Regions from separate parts of the Pseudomonas sp. Pme6b genome, predicted to be linked through region 1. Evidence: predicted binding sites of a transcription regulator. Region 1 holds the regulator's gene; each other region holds the start of a gene.
The links. Region 1 encodes FliA, which starts transcription of late flagellar genes. Its sites were predicted from a motif close to CTAAAGTTTNNNNNNNNNNNGCCGNTAA; they were not measured.
Positions count from the first base shown of each region.

Region 2: AC4ANE_RS12555 (methyl-accepting chemotaxis protein) is a predicted target of FliA. The motif match lies at 2,954-2,981, and genes of this name have one in related genera.
Region 3: motA (flagellar motor stator protein MotA) is a predicted target of FliA. The motif match lies at 4,144-4,171, and genes of this name have one in related genera.

Region 1 covers NZ_CM176704.1:4,031,344-4,038,083, reverse strand. Annotated here, with positions in the region: gene flhA (flagellar biosynthesis protein FlhA) at 1-1,314, shown strand, start outside; gene flhF (flagellar biosynthesis GTPase FlhF) at 1,326-2,654, shown strand; gene fleN (flagellar synthesis regulator FleN) at 2,770-3,603, shown strand; gene fliA (RNA polymerase sigma factor FliA) at 3,600-4,340, shown strand; gene AC4ANE_RS18235 (chemotaxis response regulator CheY) at 4,593-4,967, shown strand; gene AC4ANE_RS18230 (protein phosphatase CheZ) at 4,987-5,772, shown strand; gene AC4ANE_RS18225 (chemotaxis protein CheA) at 5,806-6,740, shown strand, end outside.
Region 2 covers NZ_CM176704.1:2,759,735-2,766,474, forward strand. Annotated here, with positions in the region: partial or broken gene AC4ANE_RS12535 (DUF2778 domain-containing protein) at 1-476, shown strand, start outside; gene AC4ANE_RS12540 (hypothetical protein) at 502-771, shown strand; partial or broken gene AC4ANE_RS12545 (SMP-30/gluconolactonase/LRE family protein) at 894-1,966, shown strand; gene AC4ANE_RS12550 (DUF1206 domain-containing protein) at 2,039-2,872, shown strand; gene AC4ANE_RS12555 (methyl-accepting chemotaxis protein) at 3,072-5,057, shown strand; gene AC4ANE_RS12560 (substrate-binding domain-containing protein) at 5,075-5,995, shown strand; gene AC4ANE_RS12565 (DNA/RNA non-specific endonuclease) at 6,131-6,740, opposite strand, start outside.
Region 3 covers NZ_CM176704.1:659,267-666,006, reverse strand. Annotated here, with positions in the region: gene AC4ANE_RS02945 (trimeric intracellular cation channel family protein) at 1-344, opposite strand, end outside; gene orn (oligoribonuclease) at 441-977, opposite strand; gene rsgA (small ribosomal subunit biogenesis GTPase RsgA) at 1,086-2,117, shown strand; gene motB (flagellar motor protein MotB) at 2,179-3,222, opposite strand; gene motA (flagellar motor stator protein MotA) at 3,226-4,077, opposite strand; gene AC4ANE_RS02920 (HDOD domain-containing protein) at 4,285-5,820, shown strand; partial or broken gene AC4ANE_RS02915 (rhodanese-like domain-containing protein) at 5,866-6,678, shown strand.

The DNA of each region.
Region 1 (6,740 bases):
GGTTCGGAAGAGATGGGCAAGCTGATCAATCGTCAGATGTTCGCCTCGCCCAAGGCACTGGCAGTTTCCGCTGCGATCATGATCGTAATGGGGCTGGTGCCGGGCATGCCGCACTTCTCCTTCATCAGCCTCGGCCTGGTGGCTGCGGGTGGTGCGTATCTGCTCTGGAAGAAAGAGAACCAGGTGAAAGTCGAGGCGCTGGCCGAAGTGCAACGCCAACAGGACCTGCTGCCTTCGCCGACCCGTGTTCAGGACGCCAAGGAGCTGGGTTGGGATGACGTCACCCCTATCGACATCATCGGCCTGGAAGTGGGTTATCGCCTGATTCCGCTGGTGGACCGCAATCAGGGTGGTCAACTGCTGGCGCGTATCAAGGGCGTGCGCAAGAAGCTGTCGCAAGAGCTGGGCTTCCTGATGCCGACCGTACACATCCGTGACAACCTTGATCTGGCACCCAGCGCCTACCGTCTGACGCTGATGGGCGTGATTCTGGCCGAGGCCGAGATTTATCCGGATCGCGAGCTGGCGATCAACCCCGGTCAAGTGTTCGGCACCCTGAACGGCATCACCGCCAGAGACCCGGCGTTTGGTCTGGAGGCCGTTTGGATCGAAATCAGCCAGCGCAGCCAGGCGCAGTCGCTGGGTTATACCGTGGTGGACGCCAGTACTGTGGTGGCAACCCACTTGAACCAGATTCTCTACAAGCACTCTCATGAACTGATTGGTCACGAAGAAGTCCAGCAGTTGATGCAATTGCTGGCCAAAAGCTCGCCCAAACTGGCTGAAGAGCTGGTCCCTGGTGTGCTGTCCCTGTCCTCGTTGCTCAACGTGCTGCAAGCGCTTCTGGCTGAGCATGTACCTGTGCGTGATATTCGCAGCATTGCAGAAGCTATCGCCAACAACGCCGGCAAGAGTCAAGATACCGCCGCTTTGGTGGCTGCCGTGCGAGTGGGTCTGAGCCGCGCAATCGTCCAAAGCATTGTAGGTGTTGAGCCGGAGCTGCCTGTTATCACTCTGGAACCAAGGTTGGAACAGATATTGCTCAATAGTTTGCAGAAGGCTGGTCAGGGTCAGGAAGAAGGCGTTCTTCTTGAGCCAAGCATGGCTGAGAAGCTCCAGCGTTCGTTGATTGAGGCCGCCCAGCGTCAGGAGATGCAAGGGTTGCCGGTAATTCTTCTGGTAGCAGGGCCTGTCCGGGCGATGCTGTCACGATTTGGACGATTGGCTGTACCGAACATGCATGTTCTGGCGTATCAGGAAATTCCGGACAACAAGCAAGTAACCATCGTAGCGACTGTCGGGCCGAACGGCTGAGGTAGTGAGTCATGCAAGTTAAGCGATTTTTCGCCGCCGATATGCGTCAAGCCATGAAACTGGTTCGCGATGAGCTGGGCGCCGAGGCGGCCATCATCGGTAACCGGCGCATTGCCGGTGGCGTAGAGCTGACTGCCGCTCTGGATTACAAGCTGTCCGCCCTGGCACCGCGTGTGCCGAACATGGAGCTCGAAGACGAGCTGCGCAAGACCCAGTCGCGCATCGTCTCTGCTCAGGCCGAATTGAACAACCGCAGCGACAGTGACGCGTCGATCAATCTTCAGCTGTTTTCCGGCAAACCGGTCAGCGCTGTCGATACGCACATCGAGCCGACGCTCGAAGAGCCGCCACGACCATTCGCGTACACGCCGCCTGCGCCCGCAGAGCCTGCTGTCGGCCAGCGCGCCTATGATTCGATGCGCTCCGAATTGAACGGCTTGCGCGAGCTGCTGGAAGTCCAGCTTGGCTCCCTGGCCTGGAACCAGCTGCAGGGCAGTCGTCCGCAGCAGGCCAATCTGTGGCGCCGCCTGCAACGTGTCGGTTTGTCCGGCCCGCTGTCGCGCGATCTGCTGTCGATGATCCCGGAGATTGACGAGCCTCGTCAGGCCTGGCGCATGTTGCTGGCCCATTTGGCGCGCATGATTGCCGTGCCGGACATCGAGCCGCTAGAAGAGGGTGGAGTCATTGCCATGGTCGGGCCTGCCGGCATGGGCAAGACCACCACGCTGGCCAAGCTGGCGGCACGTTACGTGTTGAAGTACGGTCCGCAGAATATCGCTCTGGTCAGCATGGACAGTTTCCGCATCGGCGCACAGGAGCAGCTCAAGACCCTTGGGCGCATCCTCAACGTGCCGGTTACCCATGTCGATCCTGGCCAGTCGCTGGTCCAGGCGCTGGAGCCGCTGCTGCGCAAGCGCGTGGTGTTGATCGATACCGCCGGGCTGCAAGCCAGCGATCCCGCGCTGCGCATGCAACTGGAAAGTCTGGCAGGGCGTGGCATCAAGTCGCGTAACTACCTGGTACTGGCGACCACCAGCCAGAAGCAGGTGCTGACCGCTGCTTATCACAGTTACAAGCGTTGTGGCCTGGCCGGATGCATTCTGACCAAGCTTGATGAAACAGCCAGCCTTGGCGAAGTCCTGAGCCTGGCGATCAGTCATGAATTACCTGTGGCCTACCTCACGGACGGACCCCGTATTCCTGACGACCTGCACACCCCGCGTCGTCATCAACTGGTGAGCCGTGCGGTGAGTGTGCAGATGCAGGATGAGCCGAGCGAGGAAGCGATGGCTGATATGTTTGCTGACCTCTATCACACCCCTGGCAAGAGAGTGGGTTAAGTGATGGATATTATTGGAATGTCCCTGCGTCAACGGTCTGCCATGCGGTGTTCATTTGCGAACGTGCAGCCCTCGATGTGGTTTCGGTCTACGCAAGACAAGGTAAAGAAATAACATGGGCAGCATGCATCCCGTACAGGTTATCGCGGTGACCGGTGGCAAAGGTGGCGTCGGTAAGACTAACGTGTCAGTGAATCTTTCACTGGCCCTTGCCGAGCTTGGCCGTCGTGTCATGCTGCTGGACGCCGATCTGGGTCTGGCCAATGTCGACGTTCTGCTTGGGCTGACGCCTAAACGTACACTTGCCGATGTGATAGAGGGCCGTTGCGAGTTGCGCGACGTTCTGTTGCAGGGGCCGGGTGGGGTGCGTATCGTGCCTGCCGCCTCTGGCACCCAGAGCATGGTGCATCTGTCCCCGGCCCAGCATGCGGGTCTGATCCAGGCGTTCAGCGAGATTGGCGACAACCTTGATGTGCTGGTGATTGACACGGCTGCCGGTATCGGCGAATCGGTGGTCAGCTTCGTGCGCGCCGCTCAGGAAGTGTTGCTGGTGGTGTGCGACGAGCCCACGTCGATCACCGATGCCTACGCCCTGATCAAACTGCTCAACCGCGACTACGGCATGAACCGCTTCCGTGTGCTGGCCAACATGGCGCAGAGCCCGCAGGAAGGGCGCAACCTGTTCGCCAAACTCACCAAAGTGACGGACCGTTTTCTTGATGTCGCGCTGCAGTATGTAGGTGCCGTGCCGTACGACGAGTGCGTGCGCAAGGCCGTACAGAAACAGCGCGCCGTCTACGAAGCATTCCCGCGATCCAAATGTGCGCTGGCGTTCAAGGCCATTGCCCAGAAGGTTGATACCTGGCCGCTGCCAGCCAACCCGCGGGGTCATCTCGAGTTCTTCGTTGAGCGACTCGTTCACCAGACCAGTGCAGGGCCTGTGCAATGACTGCGAGCGGCTACCAGATGTACAGCAAGGCTTCCCGTAATTCGCAATACGAGTTGATCGAGCGTTATGCGCCATTGGTCAAGCGTATCGCTTATCATCTGCTGGCGCGCTTGCCGGCCAGCGTGCAGGTCGAGGATCTGATCCAGGCTGGCATGATCGGTCTGCTTGAAGTCTCCACCAAATATGATTCAACCAAAGGTGCGAGTTTCGAGACCTACGCCGGCATTCGCATTCGTGGTGCGATGCTGGATGAAGTGCGCAAGGGCGACTGGGCACCACGCTCAGTGCACCGCAATACCCGAATGGTCAGTGACGCAATTCGTGCAATTGAAGCTAAAACCGGCCGTGACGCTAAAGATCACGAGGTTGCGGCCGAACTCCAGTTGAGTCTTGATGATTATTACGGGATTTTGAATGACACCTTGGGCAGCCGCCTCTTCAGTTTCGACGACCTGCTTCAGGACGGCGATCACGAAGGGCTGCATGAGGATGGCGCAAGCGGTTCGCTTGAGCCGTCGCGCGACCTGGAAGACGAGCGCTTCCAGGCAGCGTTGGCCGATGCAATTGCCAATTTGCCAGAGCGTGAGCGTCTGGTGTTGGCGCTGTACTACGACGAAGAGCTGAACCTCAAGGAAATCGGAGAGGTTCTTGGGGTCAGCGAATCTCGGGTCAGTCAGTTACACAGCCAGTGCGCAGCTCGTTTGCGGGGGCGTTTGGGGGAGTGGCGAGCGCGTTGACGGCAGTGCGCGACGTTTGTCGTGCGTTGTCTGCATGCCGGCTGTGCAAAGCGTTACGTGGTAGCAGGATAGACGAGGCAAGGGCCTGTCGGGCAATGTCTCGATGGGCTTTAGTCGCAGTCTTGACTGTCGTTGTGCCAAGCCCGTCGTCGTTTCGTATAGCTGGGGGTGTGCTGTGCCAGTATTGAGTGAACAGCGTGTTCAGGTGCTGAACGCGTTAAAGACTGCTTGGAGGTCGAATTGGACAAGAACATGAAAATCCTCATCGTTGATGACTTCTCAACGATGCGGCGGATCATCAAGAATCTGTTGCGTGATCTGGGATTTACCAACACATCTGAAGCGGATGACGGTCTGACCGCATTGCCGATGCTGCAGAGCGGTGCCTTTGACTTTCTGGTGACGGACTGGAACATGCCTGGCATGACCGGTATCGACTTGTTGCGTCAGGTCCGTGCGGACGAGCGTCTCAAGAGCCTTCCTGTACTGATGGTTACTGCCGAAGCGAAGCGTGAGCAGATCATTGAAGCTGCCCAGGCCGGGGTGAACGGTTATGTAGTCAAGCCATTCACGGCTCAAGCGCTTAAAGAGAAGATCGAAAAGATCTTTGAACGCGTCAATAGCTGATGCATGCCGCGAGGGCGCTATGGATAACAATGATTCGATGGCCGACTTTGAGTCGACCTTAAAGAGACACGCGCAGGAACTCGTCACCAGCCTTGAAAAGGGCCGCTTCGGTGACGCTGTGCAGCTGATCCATGAACTCAACCAGACACGCGACCGCGGCCTTTATCAGGAAGTGGGCAAGCTGACTCGTGAGCTGCACAGTGCAATCGTCAACTTTCATATTGATCCGCACATGCCTCAAGCCGAGGAAGTGTCGCAGATCACCGACGCGACCGAACGCCTGTCGTATGTGGTGAGGCTGACCGAGAATGCGGCCAACCGCACTATGGACCTGGTCGAGGAAAGCACACCGCTCATGAGCGGTCTGAGCTCCGATGCCAAGGCATTGAGTGACGACTGGGGGCGTTTCATGCGCCGCGAAATCGGTGCTGAAGAATTCCGTGAGCTGGCCAAGCGGGTCGATGGTTTTCTGACGCGCACCGAGCAGGAGGCAGATAGGGTTTCCGGGCATCTCAACGATATTTTGCTTGCCCAGGATTACCAGGACCTTACGGGGCAGGTTATCAAGCGCGTGACGCAATTGGTTACGGAAGTCGAGAGCAATCTGCTCAAACTGGTGCTCATGGCCAGCCATGTCGATCGCTTCGCAGGCATCGAACATGACGAAGAATCCATCCTTGCTGAAAAAGATCCTAAAAAACATCTCGCCAAGGGTGAAGGTCCGCAGATTCATGCCGATAAACGTGAAGACGTCGTATCCGGACAGGATGATGTAGACGATCTGCTATCGAGCCTCGGCTTCTAAGATCTGTTGACGGTTAATTTTAGGGAGCACCCCATGAGCTTCGGCGCCGATGAAGAAATCCTTCAGGATTTTCTGGTAGAGGCCGGCGAAATTCTGGAGCAGTTGTCAGAGCAATTGGTCGAGCTGGAAAGCCGACCGGATGATGCTGATCTGCTCAATGCAATTTTTCGCGGTTTTCACACTGTAAAAGGGGGCGCCGGCTTCCTCCAGCTCCATGAGCTGGTGGAGTGCTGCCACATCGCCGAAAACGTGTTCGACATTCTTCGCAAGGGTGAGCGTCGCGTTGATTCCGAACTGATGGATGTGGTCCTGGAAGCTCTGGACACCGTCAACAGCATGTTCGGTCAGGTACGTGAACGGACTGACGTAACTGCGGCGACGCCAGAACTGCTGGCTGCGCTTTCGCGACTGGCCGAGCCACAATCTGCCGACGAAGTCGCAGCGCCCGAGCCCGAGCCGGTGGTTGAAGCCGAGGCTCCGGCTCCGGTTGCCGAGCAAGCGGCCAGCGATGACATTACCGATGATGAGTTCGAGCAACTGCTCGATTCGCTGCACGGCACCAGTCCGGTGTCTGCGGCACCATCAGCGGCACCTGCGGTTGCGCCAGCTCGCGATGAAATTACCGATCAGGAATTTGAATCCCTGCTTGATCAGTTGCATGGCAAGGGCAAGTTTGCGGCCGATGCTGTAGCCGCTCCAGCCCCGGCACCTGCTGCACAGAGCAAGGGTGCAGCGCCTGCCGGCGATGAAATCACCGACGACGAATTCGAAGCCTTGCTTGATCAACTGCATGGCAAGGGCTCGTTTGACGGTGCCATAGCCGCTACGGCTGCTGCTGCACCTGCACCTGCACCTGCACCTGCACCTGCGGCCGTTGCTGCCAAGGCACCCTCTGCTGCAGCGGCATCGGACGAAATTACCGATCACGAATTTGAAAGCCTGCTCGACGAACTGCATGGCAAAGGCAA
Region 2 (6,740 bases), 1.3 Mb from region 1:
TTCTTTAAATGGTGAGCCTGTAAGCAATTTGCGTTGCGGGCAAGCTACCTATGAAGCTTTCTCGGGTATGGGCGTCCCTTTTGTCAACAGTCCGAAGTATCAGTCTGTGGAGGGAAAGGGTGCAATTCCAGTTGTTCGATATTTTATTGTTGATCGGCAAAGTGGGGGTAGTCTTGGTTGGATTAAAGAGCCTATACAGGACTTTTTAGCTGGTACAGATAGGGGGGGAGTGGTTTGGTCTTTACAGAGATGATGGAGAGGTTGATGATCAGACAACCATTGATAACATAAGACGAGGCGCGTTTAGGCTTCATCCCGTTGGGCCGCGTGGTATAAGCCAAGGCTGTATCACTCTTAACTCTCAGATTGGATTCGATGAGCTTAAAAATTTTCTTCGCAGTCAGCATGGCGAAATTCTTCCGGGGACGAATCTGAAGTACTATGGCGTAATAGATGTGTCTGCTTTTAGCGAATAGTGGAGATATCTCAATGAAAAAAATAATGAAGCTCATCACAAAGAGCACGCTAATTTTAGTGTTGGCTGCGCTGCTCACTAAATGGCTTGTCGCGCTAGGCCTGATGGGCTGGCTGCTTCAAACTGAAACAGGCCTCGATATGTATGTTTCGGCTGCAAGTGCTTTGGGTATAATCGGCGGAGAAAATGGAGAGTTCATGCTTCTTGTCATAATGGTATTGGTGATGTTGGTGCCGTCAACATTTATTGTACGGGGTGCGGCTAAAACTCTTTGTCGATTCAGATCAGTAAGGTGATAAACGCAGGGCATGGGAATTGGAGGTTTACCAGAGCCCTGTCGTGACTGAAGATATCTTGTAGGATGCCTTGCGGCTGCAAGGCGGGCGCCGTTCCAAAAATAACAACAAGGAGACGCACCATGGATTTCTCACCCCTAACCACCACCGCAGACCAAAGCCGTAGAGGCTTCCTGAAACAATCACTGGCTGTTTCGGCCACGGTTGCCGCCATTGGCGCATTGCCGCGTCTTTCCAGCGCTACCCCGACCCATTGGTCAGTGTTCTGGATGACAGCTTTACCCAAATACGAATATTCAATGCCAGCGTCGAGAAGCTGGCCAGCGGCATGCGTTGGGCCGAAGGGCCGGTGTGGATTGGAGACGGTCGCTACTTGCTGGTCAGCGATATCGCCAACAATCGGATCATGCGCTGGGACGAGGTAACGGGTCAGCTGTCGGTGTACCGCGAGCATTCGAACTTTTCCAATGGCATGTGCCGCGATCGCCAGGGCAGGCTGCTGGTCTGTGAGGGGTCGAGCACCACCACCGAAGGACGGCGGGTGACGCGTACCGAATACAACGGGCGTATTACCGTGCTGGCCGACAGTTTCGAGGGCAAGCCTTTCAATTCGCCCAACGACATTGCCTGCAAACGCGATGGGTCTATCTGGTTCACCGATCCTACCTTCCAGGCCGAAAGCAACTATGAAGGTCAAAAGGTCAAGCAGGAGCAACCCTTCGGCGTCTATCGCATAGACCCGTCGAACGGCAAGGTCTCCAGGGTTATCGATGATCTGGCAGATCCAAATGGTTTGTGCTTCTCGCCGGACGAGAAAACCTTGCATGTGGTCGAAGGGCGCGCCAAACCCCACGGCCTCATCTGGGCGATAGCGGTCAACGAAGATGGCACGCTGGGCGAGCGGCGTAAACACATCGAAGGTCTGGACTACGCGGCCATCGACGGCATCAAATGCGACGAAAGCGGCAATCTGTGGTGTGGCTGGGGCGGTAACGGTGATCCCAAGGCCGATATGGAGAAACTCGACGGCGTGCGAGTGTTCAACCCTCAAGGCAATGCCATCGGCCATATCAGCTTGCCGGAGCGCTGCGCCAATGTCTGCTTTGGCGGGCGAGAGGGCAATCGGCTGTTCATGGCCAGCAGCCATTCACTTTACTCGGTGTTCGTGAATACGCGAGGCGCCACGTTTGCCTGAAGGGTCAATCGGGTCGAACCCCTGTGAACATGCCGGGTCTGTTCCTGTAATTACTCTCAGGGATAGTTATTTATGTCGGCGCAACGCGGCCTTGTTCTACTTGCACGAGGCGGTTATGCCGCCCGTGGTGTTGTTTATCTGATTATTGGTTTGTTCGCAGTACTGGCGGCGCAGGGATCTTCACAGCCTGCCGACAGCCACAGCAGTCTTGAAGCCTTGTTGAGCCAGCCGTTCGGCAGCGTGCTGGTCGGGGTGGTAATTGTCGGTCTACTGGCGTTCGCCGCATGGCGTGTGCTGCAGGCCACGCGTGATGTGGACCATCATGGCCGCGAACTCAAGGGGCTGGTGATTCGTGGCGGTCTTCTGGTGGGCGGCTTTACTTATGGGGCATTGGCGTTTTTCGCGCTGGGCCTGCTGGTCAGTGGGCTCAAGAGCTCCGGTGGCTCATCGGGTGGTCAGGCCAAGGACCTGCTGGCAACCCTTCTGTCCTGGGATCACTCCAACCTGCTGGTCTACGTCGTGGCACTGGTGCCACTGGCGCTGGGCATTGTGCATATCATCAAGGGCTACAAGGCGTCCTTCGAGAAGTATTTCGAGGCTGATGAAGACGTCATGAAATATGTGCGTCCGGTGTCGCGCTTCGGGCTGATCGCCCGCGGCGTGGCGTTTATCGAAATTGCAGTGTTGCTGGCCGTAAGCGGTTCCAGCTATAAGGCCATGCACCCGCCTGGCATGAAGGATGCGCTCAACGGTTTGCAGGATCTGCCGGCCGGTGGTCTGGTGCTACTGATCGTGGCGCTGGGTCTGATCGCGTTTTCGGTATACAGCTTCGCCCAGGCCGCATGGCGCAGGATCAACATGGATGTGCCCGATGCACCGGAGGCGGTAGCGCGTCATTTCCGCTGATCTCCATTCGGGTAGTAAGAGGGCTGCGTGACTCTTCAGGTCAGGCGGCCCTTTTTTCGATAAAAATAATGTGAACCATGCCTCAAGTCGCCTTCCGCCCGGCCGACATTCCCTCTTGAGCTCCGATCATTTTCCGGACTGACGTTCTCTACGCAGGCCCGGATCAGATTCGGCGCAATAAAAATAAAAGAGGATAGCCATGACCATTCTTCAGCGAGTGATCGGTGGGTTTGCCGTGCTGGTTGTGCTGCTGCTCGCCATGGCAGGTATCAGCTACCAAAGCACCCATTCCATAAGCGACCGGATCAGCATCATTACCGGGCAGTCGGCACCCTTGAGCAGGGCGGCGAGCGAGCTTTATGTACATGTGTTGCGCGCCAATCAGGCACTGCTCGGGATTCTGGTCAGCAATGACCCCAAGCAGATTGACGATGGCAAGCAGCCCTTCAACGACAGCATGGCCCGGTTCAATCAGTTGCTGGACAGCACGCCTGCCTACATCGGCGATCGCGCTGAACTGCGCGACAACCTGAATCAGCAGCGTCAGTTGAGCGCTGCTTATGCCGAACAGGCGCAGACTCTGATTGCCAGTCACCGACAGCACGTTTTGCAGTCACTCCAGAGCCGGGTATTGCAGGGCTACAGCAGCAGCCAGGGCGCCCAACTGACCGGTTATCTTCGTGATTACATTGCCCGCGAGCGCAGTGCAGGGGCTGCGGATAACGTGGCCGCAGGTGAAAAGCTGTTGCTGGAAGTCGGCAAATCCTACGAGGGGCTGGCTGCCCACGCGGCGACGCCGGATATCCAGACCTTGCAGCGTGTGCTCAACCTGCAGGATGAGGTAATCAGTACTCGGGCGCGCGAACTCACGGCAGTAGATCCACGCGGCGGTCGTATCGCTGGTGTGATGGTCAACCGCCTGCTCAACGACCTCACCGGCAGTGACGGCGTTTATCAGGCCTACAGGCAGGAGGCGGCGCTCGCCGAGCAGGTTGGTAAACAGCGCCAGGCGGCGGAAACCCGGCTTCAGGCAACACTGGACAAGATCGGCGAGTTCGGTAATCAGTCACTGGCGGTGGCCAACGAGGCCAAGGCGGGTGCGGATTCGACCATCGCCACCAGCCTCAGCCTGCTGCTGATCGCTTGCCTGCTGGCGGTAGTTGCAGCGGCAGTCATCGGTACCTGGGTCGCGTTCAGCCTTCGGCGTCCATTGGCGGCGTTTCGCGAGGTGCTCAAGACCCTCACCAGCGGCGACATGCGGGTGCGTTTCGATGTCAGCCGTCGCGACGAGTTCGGCGAGCTGGGCGGTTACCTCAATGAGTTCACCCAGTCGTTGCAACAGACGTTTCGGCAGTTGATCGGCTCTGCCGACACCCTGGCGTTGACTGCCAGTCAGAACGCCCAGATCAGTGAGCAGACCACCCGCGTGGTCGACGAGCAGAAAGACCGTCTCAATTCTGCCGCGTCGGCCATGAATGAAATGGAAAGCACCGTGGAAGAAGTGGCCCGTCGTGCTCAGGATACGCGTGGCGCGGTGGACAGCACCAGCGAACTGACCAACAAGGTGCAGAAGCGCGTGGCTGAAACCATCGTCAACATTCGTCAGCAGGCTGAACAGGTCAACAAGGCGTCTGCGGTCACCGACGAGCTGCAGAAGTACGGGCAAAACATTGACGGTATTGTCGATGCCATTCGTACCATTGCCGAGCAGACCAACCTGCTGGCGCTCAACGCGGCCATCGAAGCGGCACGCGCTGGCGAGCAGGGCAGGGGCTTTGCGGTGGTGGCCGATGAAGTACGCTCGCTGGCCAGTCGCACCCAGACCTCTACCAGCGAGATTCAGGAAATGATCGGCCAGATGCAGAGCAAGATCCACTCTGCTGTGCAGGTGATGAACGAAAGCCAGATCCAGTCCAATCACTGCGTGACGCTGGCTTCCGGTGCCGACCAGTTGCTGGTGGAAATGGGCGAGGCGGTGGACACGATTCGCGACATGAATATCCAGATCGCAGCTGCCACCGAGCAGCAAAGCGCAACGGTGCAGGAAACCAGTCGCATGGTCACGCACATCAACGATTCTGCCCAGCAGGCCGCCGACGGTGCCGAACAGTCTGCGAGCAGCAGTCAGGACCTGTCGAAAATGGCCAGGGATCAGCGCGAGCTGCTCCATCATTTCAGCGTTTGATGCCCGGGAGTCAGAACATGAAACAGTGGTTATCGATTTCCCTGAGTGCAAGCCTGCTGGTCGCGGGCCTGGCACAGGCGGCCACGCCATTGATCGGCGTGGGTATGGCCAAGTACAACGACAATTTTCAGACCATTCTGCGCCACGGGGTGGAAAAGCAGGTGGCGCTGCTGGATGCCGACATCTTCATGGAGAACGGTCAGGACGACGTCGAGCTGCAGATGCGTCAATTCCGCAATCTGGTCAATTCGAAAGTCGACGCCATCGTTGTCGCGATGGTGAACGGCAAAAGCGCAGCGGAAATGATGCGCCTGGCCAATGAGGCCAAGGTTCCGCTGGTATTCGTCAACCGCAATCCGGAACCGGCCAAGTGGCCTGCGCTGACGGCATTTGTCGGCTCTGACGAACTGGAGTCCGGCACTTTGCAAATGGAAGAGCTGGCCCGTCGTGCCGGTTACAAGGGTAACGTGGTGATTCTGGTGGGTGATCCGAGTAACAAGTCGTCGGTCATGCGCACCGAGGACGTGGAAAAGGTGGTCGCAAAGTACCCGAACATGAAGGTCGTGCAGAAGAAAATCGGCAACTGGGAGCGCAGCCAGGCCGCGACAATCGTGATTGACTGGGTCAAGCAGGGTGTGGACTTCTCTATCGTCGCGGCTAACAACGACGAAATGGCGATCGGTGCGATCATGGGGCTGGAGAAGGCCGGAAAGAATGCCAGGGATTATCTGGTGGGCGGCATCGACGGCACCCCGGACGGCTTGAAGCTGATGGCCGAGGGCAAGATGGCCGTCAGCGTGTTTCAGGATGCGGTCGGCCAGGCCAACCGCGCAGTAGATGCCGCGCTGAGCATGGCGCGTGGCGAAACACTGGCATCTCCGGTCATTTGGGTACCGTTCAAACTCATCACCCCGGAGAATCGCCAGCAGTTCGAATAGGGCCGCGGTGTGGGCTGACTGTCTTTCCAGTGAACCGCACGCGGAGCGCTCAGCGTTGTTTCAATTAGCCCGGAAGCTCCATGCTTTCCGGGCACAAGCCCACTCTACGGCATCTCAGGGCTTGTCTATAACGCGCTATAACCGGATATCCTGCGGCCCGCGAATCTGTGCTTCGATGCGTGTGCCGGTCAGGCGCTCTTCGTTGGAGAAACCATCGTAGCTGGCCAGGTCGCCGAAGCTGATGCCAGTGAGTTTTTCGATCTGCAGGACGCTGCGCTGCCAGGTTCTGAGTGGACCGAATACGATCTCCAGCTTACCCAGCTCGCTGCTCTGGTCGATCATGTAGGCACTGGCTGAAGGTTTGCCGTCGTCGCCAAGAAACGCCACGACCTTCCAGAATGCCGAAGGGATCTTGAGGTTGCGGTAGTTGCGGTCGTCTTCGCGCAGCACCGGCCCGCTGAAAACGGTTACCCGGGATTTCCAGCGTCGCGTGTTCTCAAGGATGTAGTCCTCAAGTTCCAGCCATGTCTTCTGATTGAAGGCGGCCATCTGCGGTGAGCAGTTGGTGAAGTGAAAGGTATCGCTGTTGGCCGTTTCGGCTTCCTTGCCCCAATTAGGGGCCTGACGCCTGACCAGATGACCGCGATCCAGCAGATTGTCGGCGTACAGGCTTTCGCCGATCTGCGCCTCGGCAGGCAGCCTGCCATCAAAAGACCACGAATCCTTGCCACGCTTGACCTCGACG
Region 3 (6,740 bases), 2.7 Mb from region 1:
ACCAGACCATGCCCGGCTTCCAGCGCAGTCATGCAGCCGATCAGGGTGAAGGCCACCAGCCCCAGTGCATCCAGCACCAGAAACAACGAGCGCAGGTGGCGCATCAATGGCGCGATAAAGATCGTCACCAACGCTGCCACACTGGTCAATATGAGGTATTCCGGGTGCTTGACCCAGGTCAGCGGGTAATGGCCGATCAGCACATCGCGCACCGAGCCGCCGCCCAGCGCTGTGACGCAAGCGATCAGCACCACGCCGAACCAGTCCATTCCTCGACGGCCCGCAGACAGCGCGCCAGTCATGGCTTCAGCAGTGATGGCAATCAGATAAAGCATCAGCAACATGGCGGGGACTCTGCGACAAAGGCGCGCAGTCTAACCAGCCGACCAGCGCACTGAAAGAGTGCAGCGAAGATTATTCACTGCACGCGCGAGTCTTGATCAAGGCTTGATGAAGTGCTCACGATAAAAGCGCAGCTCGGCAATCGACTCGCGGATGTCATCCAGCGCCAGGTGGGTGCTGCCTTTCTTGAATTTCAGCTCGGGGGACCAGCGCGCAGCCAGTTCCTTGAGGGTCGAGACATCCAGATTGCGGTAGTGGAACCAGTTTTCCAGCGTCGGCATGTGGCGATACAGGAAGCGGCGATCCTGGCAGATGCTGTTGCCGCAGATCGGCGAACTGCGCTCCGGCACCCACAGCTTGATGAACTCAAGGGTCTGCGCCTCGGCTTCAGCCATGCTGATGGTGCTTTCGCGTACTCGCTGGGTCAGGCCCGAGCCACCGTGCTGGCGGGTGTTCCACTCGTCCATTTTCGCCAGCGTTTCGTCACTCTGGTGCACAGCGATCACCGGGCCTTCGGCCAGGGTGTTCAGCTCGCTATCAGTGATGATCGTGGCCATTTCGATGATGACATCGGTATCAGGGTCCAGACCGGTCATTTCCAGATCGATCCAGATCAGGTTCTGCTTGTTCTGCATGTGTCGACTCCTCAGCGTAGGCGCGCAGTTTAGCTCACCCTGCCGTGCTAGACTCCTGCCGATCAATCGTACTGCCTAATTCATCGGTTACATCACATCGGAACACCCATGGCCAAACGCCAACTCAATCGTCGTCAGAACTGGCGCATCGAAAAAATTCAGGGCGAGCGTGCTGCCCGCGCTGCAAAACGCGAGTCCGCTACGCTTGAAACACTGGAAGGCGGCGACCTCGGCCCCGAACAGACCGGCCTTGTGATTGCTCACTTCGGTGTACAGGTCGAAGTCGAGGCTCAGGAAGGCGAAGCAAGCGGTCAGGTCTTCCGCTGCCACCTGCGCGCCAACCTGCCGGCACTGGTCACGGGTGATCGCGTTGTATGGCGCGCCGGCAATCAGGGCATTGGCGTCATCGTTGCGCAACTGCCCCGCACCACCGAACTGCGCCGCCCGGACTCACGTGGCCAGCTCAAGCCTGTGGCTGCCAACGTCGATCTGATCGTGATCGTGTTCGCGCCCATGCCCGAGCCACATGCCAACCTGATTGACCGCTATCTGGTGGCCGCCGAGCATGCCGGGATTCGTCCGCTGCTGCTGCTCAACAAGGCTGACCTGATCGACGAACAGAACGCGCCCGCGCTCAATGCGTTGCTGGCGGTCTACCGCACACTGGGTTACCCGGTGCTGGAAGTGTCGGCGCATCATGGCGATGGCATGCAGACACTGCAAAGCCAGCTTGATGGCCACATCAGTGTGTTCGTTGGCCAGTCCGGCGTCGGCAAGTCTTCGTTGGTCAACAGCCTGCTGCCGGAAACGGATACCCGGGTCGGGCCGTTGTCCGAAGTCTCCGGCCAGGGCACACACACCACCACAACCGCCCGCCTGTTCCACTTTCCGCGTGGCGGCGATCTGATCGACTCACCGGGTATCCGCGAATTCGGCCTGGGGCATGTCAGCCGTGCAGACGTAGAAGCTGGCTTCATCGAATTCAACGACCTGATCGGCACGTGCCGCTTTCGCGACTGCAAGCATGACCGCGAACCGGGCTGCGCCCTGCTCAAGGGGCTTGAAGATGGCCGCGTGCAGCAACAGCGCATGAACAGCTACCGTTCGATCATTGCCAGCCTGCCGCAAGACAGTTACTGAGCACCGAACGCCGCACACAAAAACGCCGCGATGATCGCGGCGTTTCTGTATCGGTTGCAGCTCAGTTCTGGGCTGGCTCGACCCGCAACTTGCCATCGTCAAAGATATTCAGCTTCTGCCGGATCTCGTGAGGCTGGGCGTATGCCCGTGGGTCTGGCGGTGCCCCGACCGAAGCACCCGGAGCAGCGGGAGTAGCAGGAGTAGCAGGAGTAGCAGGAGCGGCGGGCGCAGGTTTGGACTGAGGCGCACCACCGGAGTTCTGGTCGCCTTCGATACGCTGCTGAGCCTTTTTGGTCAAAACCACAATGTCGATGCGGCGGTTGACCGGATTGGTCGGGTTCTCGTGATCATAAAGAGCTGACGAGGCATAACCCACCACCCTGGCCACCTGTGAGTCCGGATAGGTACCGGCCACTAGCGCACGACGTGCAGCATTGGCGCGGTTGGCCGACAGTTCCCAGTTACCGAATCCGCCGTTGCCTACAAAAGGTGTCGCGTCGGTATGACCGCTGATGCTGATCTTGTTCGGCACGCTTTTGATGGTGTCAGCCATTGCCAGCAGGATGTCTTCGAAATAAGGCTTGAGACGTGCGCTGCCCGAGTCGAACATCGGCCGGTTGTCAGCGTCCATGATCTGGATACGCAAACCGTCCTGGGTGATCTCGAACAGAATCTGGTCCTTGAATTTCTGCAGTTGCGGGTTTTCCTCGACCTTGTTCTGCAGCTCTTGCAACAGCATCTCCAGACGCTCCTGCTCGACCTCTTCAGCTTTGGTCTCGGAAGTCTCGGCCTCAAGGGGCACGGTGTCAGGTGACGGCGTGGTCTTGACCTCAGGGTTCAGCGTCTGATTCGGCGACATCTCGGGCGAGCCGCCCAGGTCGATCACATACGGCGAACCGCTGTCCGAAAAACCGACCGGGTCCTTGAAGTAACCGGCCACCGCGAGCAACTGTTCGGGCGTGGCAGAAGACATCAGCCACAGCACCAGAAAGAACGCCATCATCGCCGTCGCGAAGTCGGCAAACGCGATTTTCCAGGCACCGCCGTGATGTCCGCCACCAAAGCGCTTTACGCGCTTGATGATAATCGGCTGATTATTTTCCATGACTTAGCGACCGCGAACCGCTTGTTCCAGCTCGCTGAAGCTGGGGCGATGCAGCGGGTAGAGAACCTTGCGGCCAAATTCGACGGCCAGCGAAGGCGGCATGCCGGAGGCCGACGCCACCAGCGACGCCTTGATGCTCTCATAGACGTTCATTTCTTCCTTGGCATCATGGGCAAGGCAGGTGGCCAACGGACCGAAGAAACCGTATGCCGCAAGAATACCGAAGAAGGTACCTACCAGCGCCGCACCTACGTGCATGCCGATTGCAGCCTTGTCGCCCGACCCCAGCGACGCCATGGTCACCACGATACCGAGTACCGCCGCCACGATACCGAAGCCAGGCATACCGTCGGCGATACCGGTAATGGCATGGGATGGATGCTCGAGCTCTTCTTTCATGCTCAGCAGTTCCATGTCGAACAAGCCTTCCAGCTCGTGAGGAGCCATGTTGCCGGACGACATGATGCGCAGGTAGTCGCAGATGTACGCGGTCATGCGCTCATCTTTCAGCACACCAGGGTATTTGGCGAAGATCGGGCTGGAGGCGGCGTCTTCGATATCCCCTTCAATCGCCATCATGCCTTCACGGCGGCTCTTGTTGAGGATTTCGTACACCAGCCCCAGCACCTCAAGGTAATAGGCGTGTGTGAAGCGCGAACCGAACATCTTCAGCGACTTCTTGAACACGTGCATGGTCATGTAGCCAGGGTTGGCCTGGAGGAACGCGCCCAGTGCAGCACCGCCGATGATCAAGACCTCGTAGGGCTGGAATAGCGCCATGATCTTGCCATGGGACAGCACATATCCGCCGAGGACACTCGCGATAACGACAATGATGCCGATAATTTTAGCCATAGGAAAAAATACTTTACTGAGTCGGGTTCAGGGACAGTCCGGAAGTTCTTGAATCTCTTCTTCTCCTTATCGGCCTAACTGGGCCAGACTATAGCCGGTTCTTTTGAAAAACCCATTTATCCGCCTCCATAAAAGGAGGAAAATGGCCTCAGCGTCCCGTACGCTGGCGGTTTCCCAGCTCAGATAATCAGCCGCACAGGCCATCGAATGTCGACAGCACACGCAGCACATCATCTCGTTCCGAAAACGCTGGATGCCTGGGTCAAGCTGCTTGACGGCATCGCGTTACCGGTCCCTGCCGTCAATCATGGGCACGTTCGCGCAGCATTGAACGACAGTCGCCGCTCACTGCGTGAAATCGCTGAAATGATGCAGGAAAGCCCCGCACTGGTATTGAGTGTGATGCGCGAGGCCAACCATCACACCCACGGTTTGACCGAGCAGGCCGAGAGCCTCGAGATTGCGATCAACCGTCTGGGGCTGGCGCGTACTGAAATCCTTCTGGGCCGCTTGCCAGCCAAGCCGCCCGAGGAAATTCCCGCGGTCTATCGCCAATTGATTCTGGTCAGCCAGCACGCCACACAACAGGCCAACGGGTTGTTTGCCAGTCGCCTTGCACGACTCTGGCAAGACATCCATATGGGCAGCCTGCTTTTCCTCTCCCCCCTTTGGCCGATGGCGCTGGCCTATCCGAAGCTGCTCGAAGAGCTGGAGTTGCGGGTTATCCACAAGGGCCATTCCAGCCTTGCAGTGGAAAAAGAGCTGTTCGGCGTCAATCTGCTGGAGCTGTGCCTGGCACTCGCCGAATTCTGGCGCCTGCCGATCTGGGTCACGCGCGGTTATAAGTTGCTGATCAACGAGCGACGCGATCTGGCCAAGGTGCTGCGCATCGCCCGCGAAGAACACAGCCCGCTGCAACAGCAACAACTCATGGACGCCGACCCCAACCTGCGGCGCTGGCTGAACCAGCCAGCCAATACTGTTTTGCTGGGTAACGGCCTGGCGCTGGCGGCGCAACATGCCTGGAACAGCCCGCATTGCCTGCGCTGGGAACGGCTGACCAGCCTTTACCTGCAACAGTCGATCAGCGAAGTGCAGCAGCAGGCGCATCAAAACGCTGCCAGCAGCGCGCGTATTCATGCGGAAAAAGACCTCTGGCACCCGGCCGAATCGCTGATCTGGCCTTGGGATGCGCGCCGTGTAAGGCGCGACAACGAACCAGCGCCACCGCCATCGGCCGACGCCCTGCAGCTATGGCGCAAGCACTGCGCCGAGCTGCTGCAGGACCCCAGCCCGTTCATCAACGCCATGCACTTGACCACCTCGGCCCGCGACGCGTTCATGTCGTGCGGTATGGAGCGGGTCATGCTGCTGATGCTGGACAAGACCTCGACCGTACTGCGCGTCAATCAGATGGCCGGACTGCCGGCCGAAACCGCCTCCTTGCAGCTGTTCATCAAGGAAAGCACCGTGTTGCAACGCTTGCTGACCCAGCCGACGCAGTTGCGCATGACCCCCGCGAACAACGCGCAGTTTGCCGTCCTGCTGCCCGCGCCACTGAAAACCCTGTTCAGTGGCCAGCACTGGCTTATTCGCTCGCTGAGCAACAACGGTAAAGTCATGCTGCTGGTGGTCGCCGACCAGGGTGGTGGGGCCTTGTCGGAAATTTCCGTCCAGGCATTCGGAAAAACCGCGCAATGTATTGAAAGGGCACTTGGCATCTTTAGTCATCGCAAAGCGTGAGGCCTGGCGTACAATTCGCCTCTTTCCTTTCATCGGAGGCTGCAAATGTCCGCATTCACTGGCTTGTCGCTGGTCATCGAACCCAACGATCTGCTTGAGCGTCTAGACGCCCCGGAACTGATCCTCGTGGATCTGACCAGCAGCGCTCGCTACGAAGCCGGGCACATTCGCGGCGCACGCTTTGTCGATCCGAAACGTACGCAACTGGGCAAGCCTCCTGCGCCTGGCCTACTGCCCGACACTGCCGATCTGCAGCAGCTGTTCGGCGAGCTGGGCCACAACCCTGATGCAGTCTATGTCGTCTACGATGACGAAGGCGGTGGCTGGGCCGGGCGTTTTATCTGGCTGCTGGATGTCATCGGCCATCACCGTTATCACTATCTGGATGGCGGCGTGCTGGCCTGGGAAGCGCAATCGCTGCCGTTGAGCACAGAGGTTGCGCCCGTTGCAGGCGGCCCGGTCACGCTGACGCTGCACGACGAACCTACCGCCACACGCGAATACCTGCAAAGCCGTCTGGGTGCCGCCGACCTGGCAATCTGGGACGCTCGCGGCCCTACCGAGTATTCGGGCGAAAAAGTAGTCGCGGCCAAGGGCGGACACATACCCGGCGCAGTCAATTTCGAATGGACTGCGGGCATGGACAAGGCACGCAACCTGCGTATTCGTCAGGACATGCCAGAGATTCTTCGCGACCTGGGCATAACGCCCGACAAGGAAGTGATCACCCATTGCCAGACTCACCACCGCTCGGGCTTCACCTATCTGGTGGCGAAAGCGCTGGGCTACCCAAGGGTCAAGGCCTATGCCGGCTCGTGGGGTGAATGGGGCAATCACCCGGAGACACCGGTAGAACTTCCGGAAGTGGCCGCCGCGCCCGCCCAGGCAGTCGAGGTTGCGCAACCCGTCGCGCCTGCGCA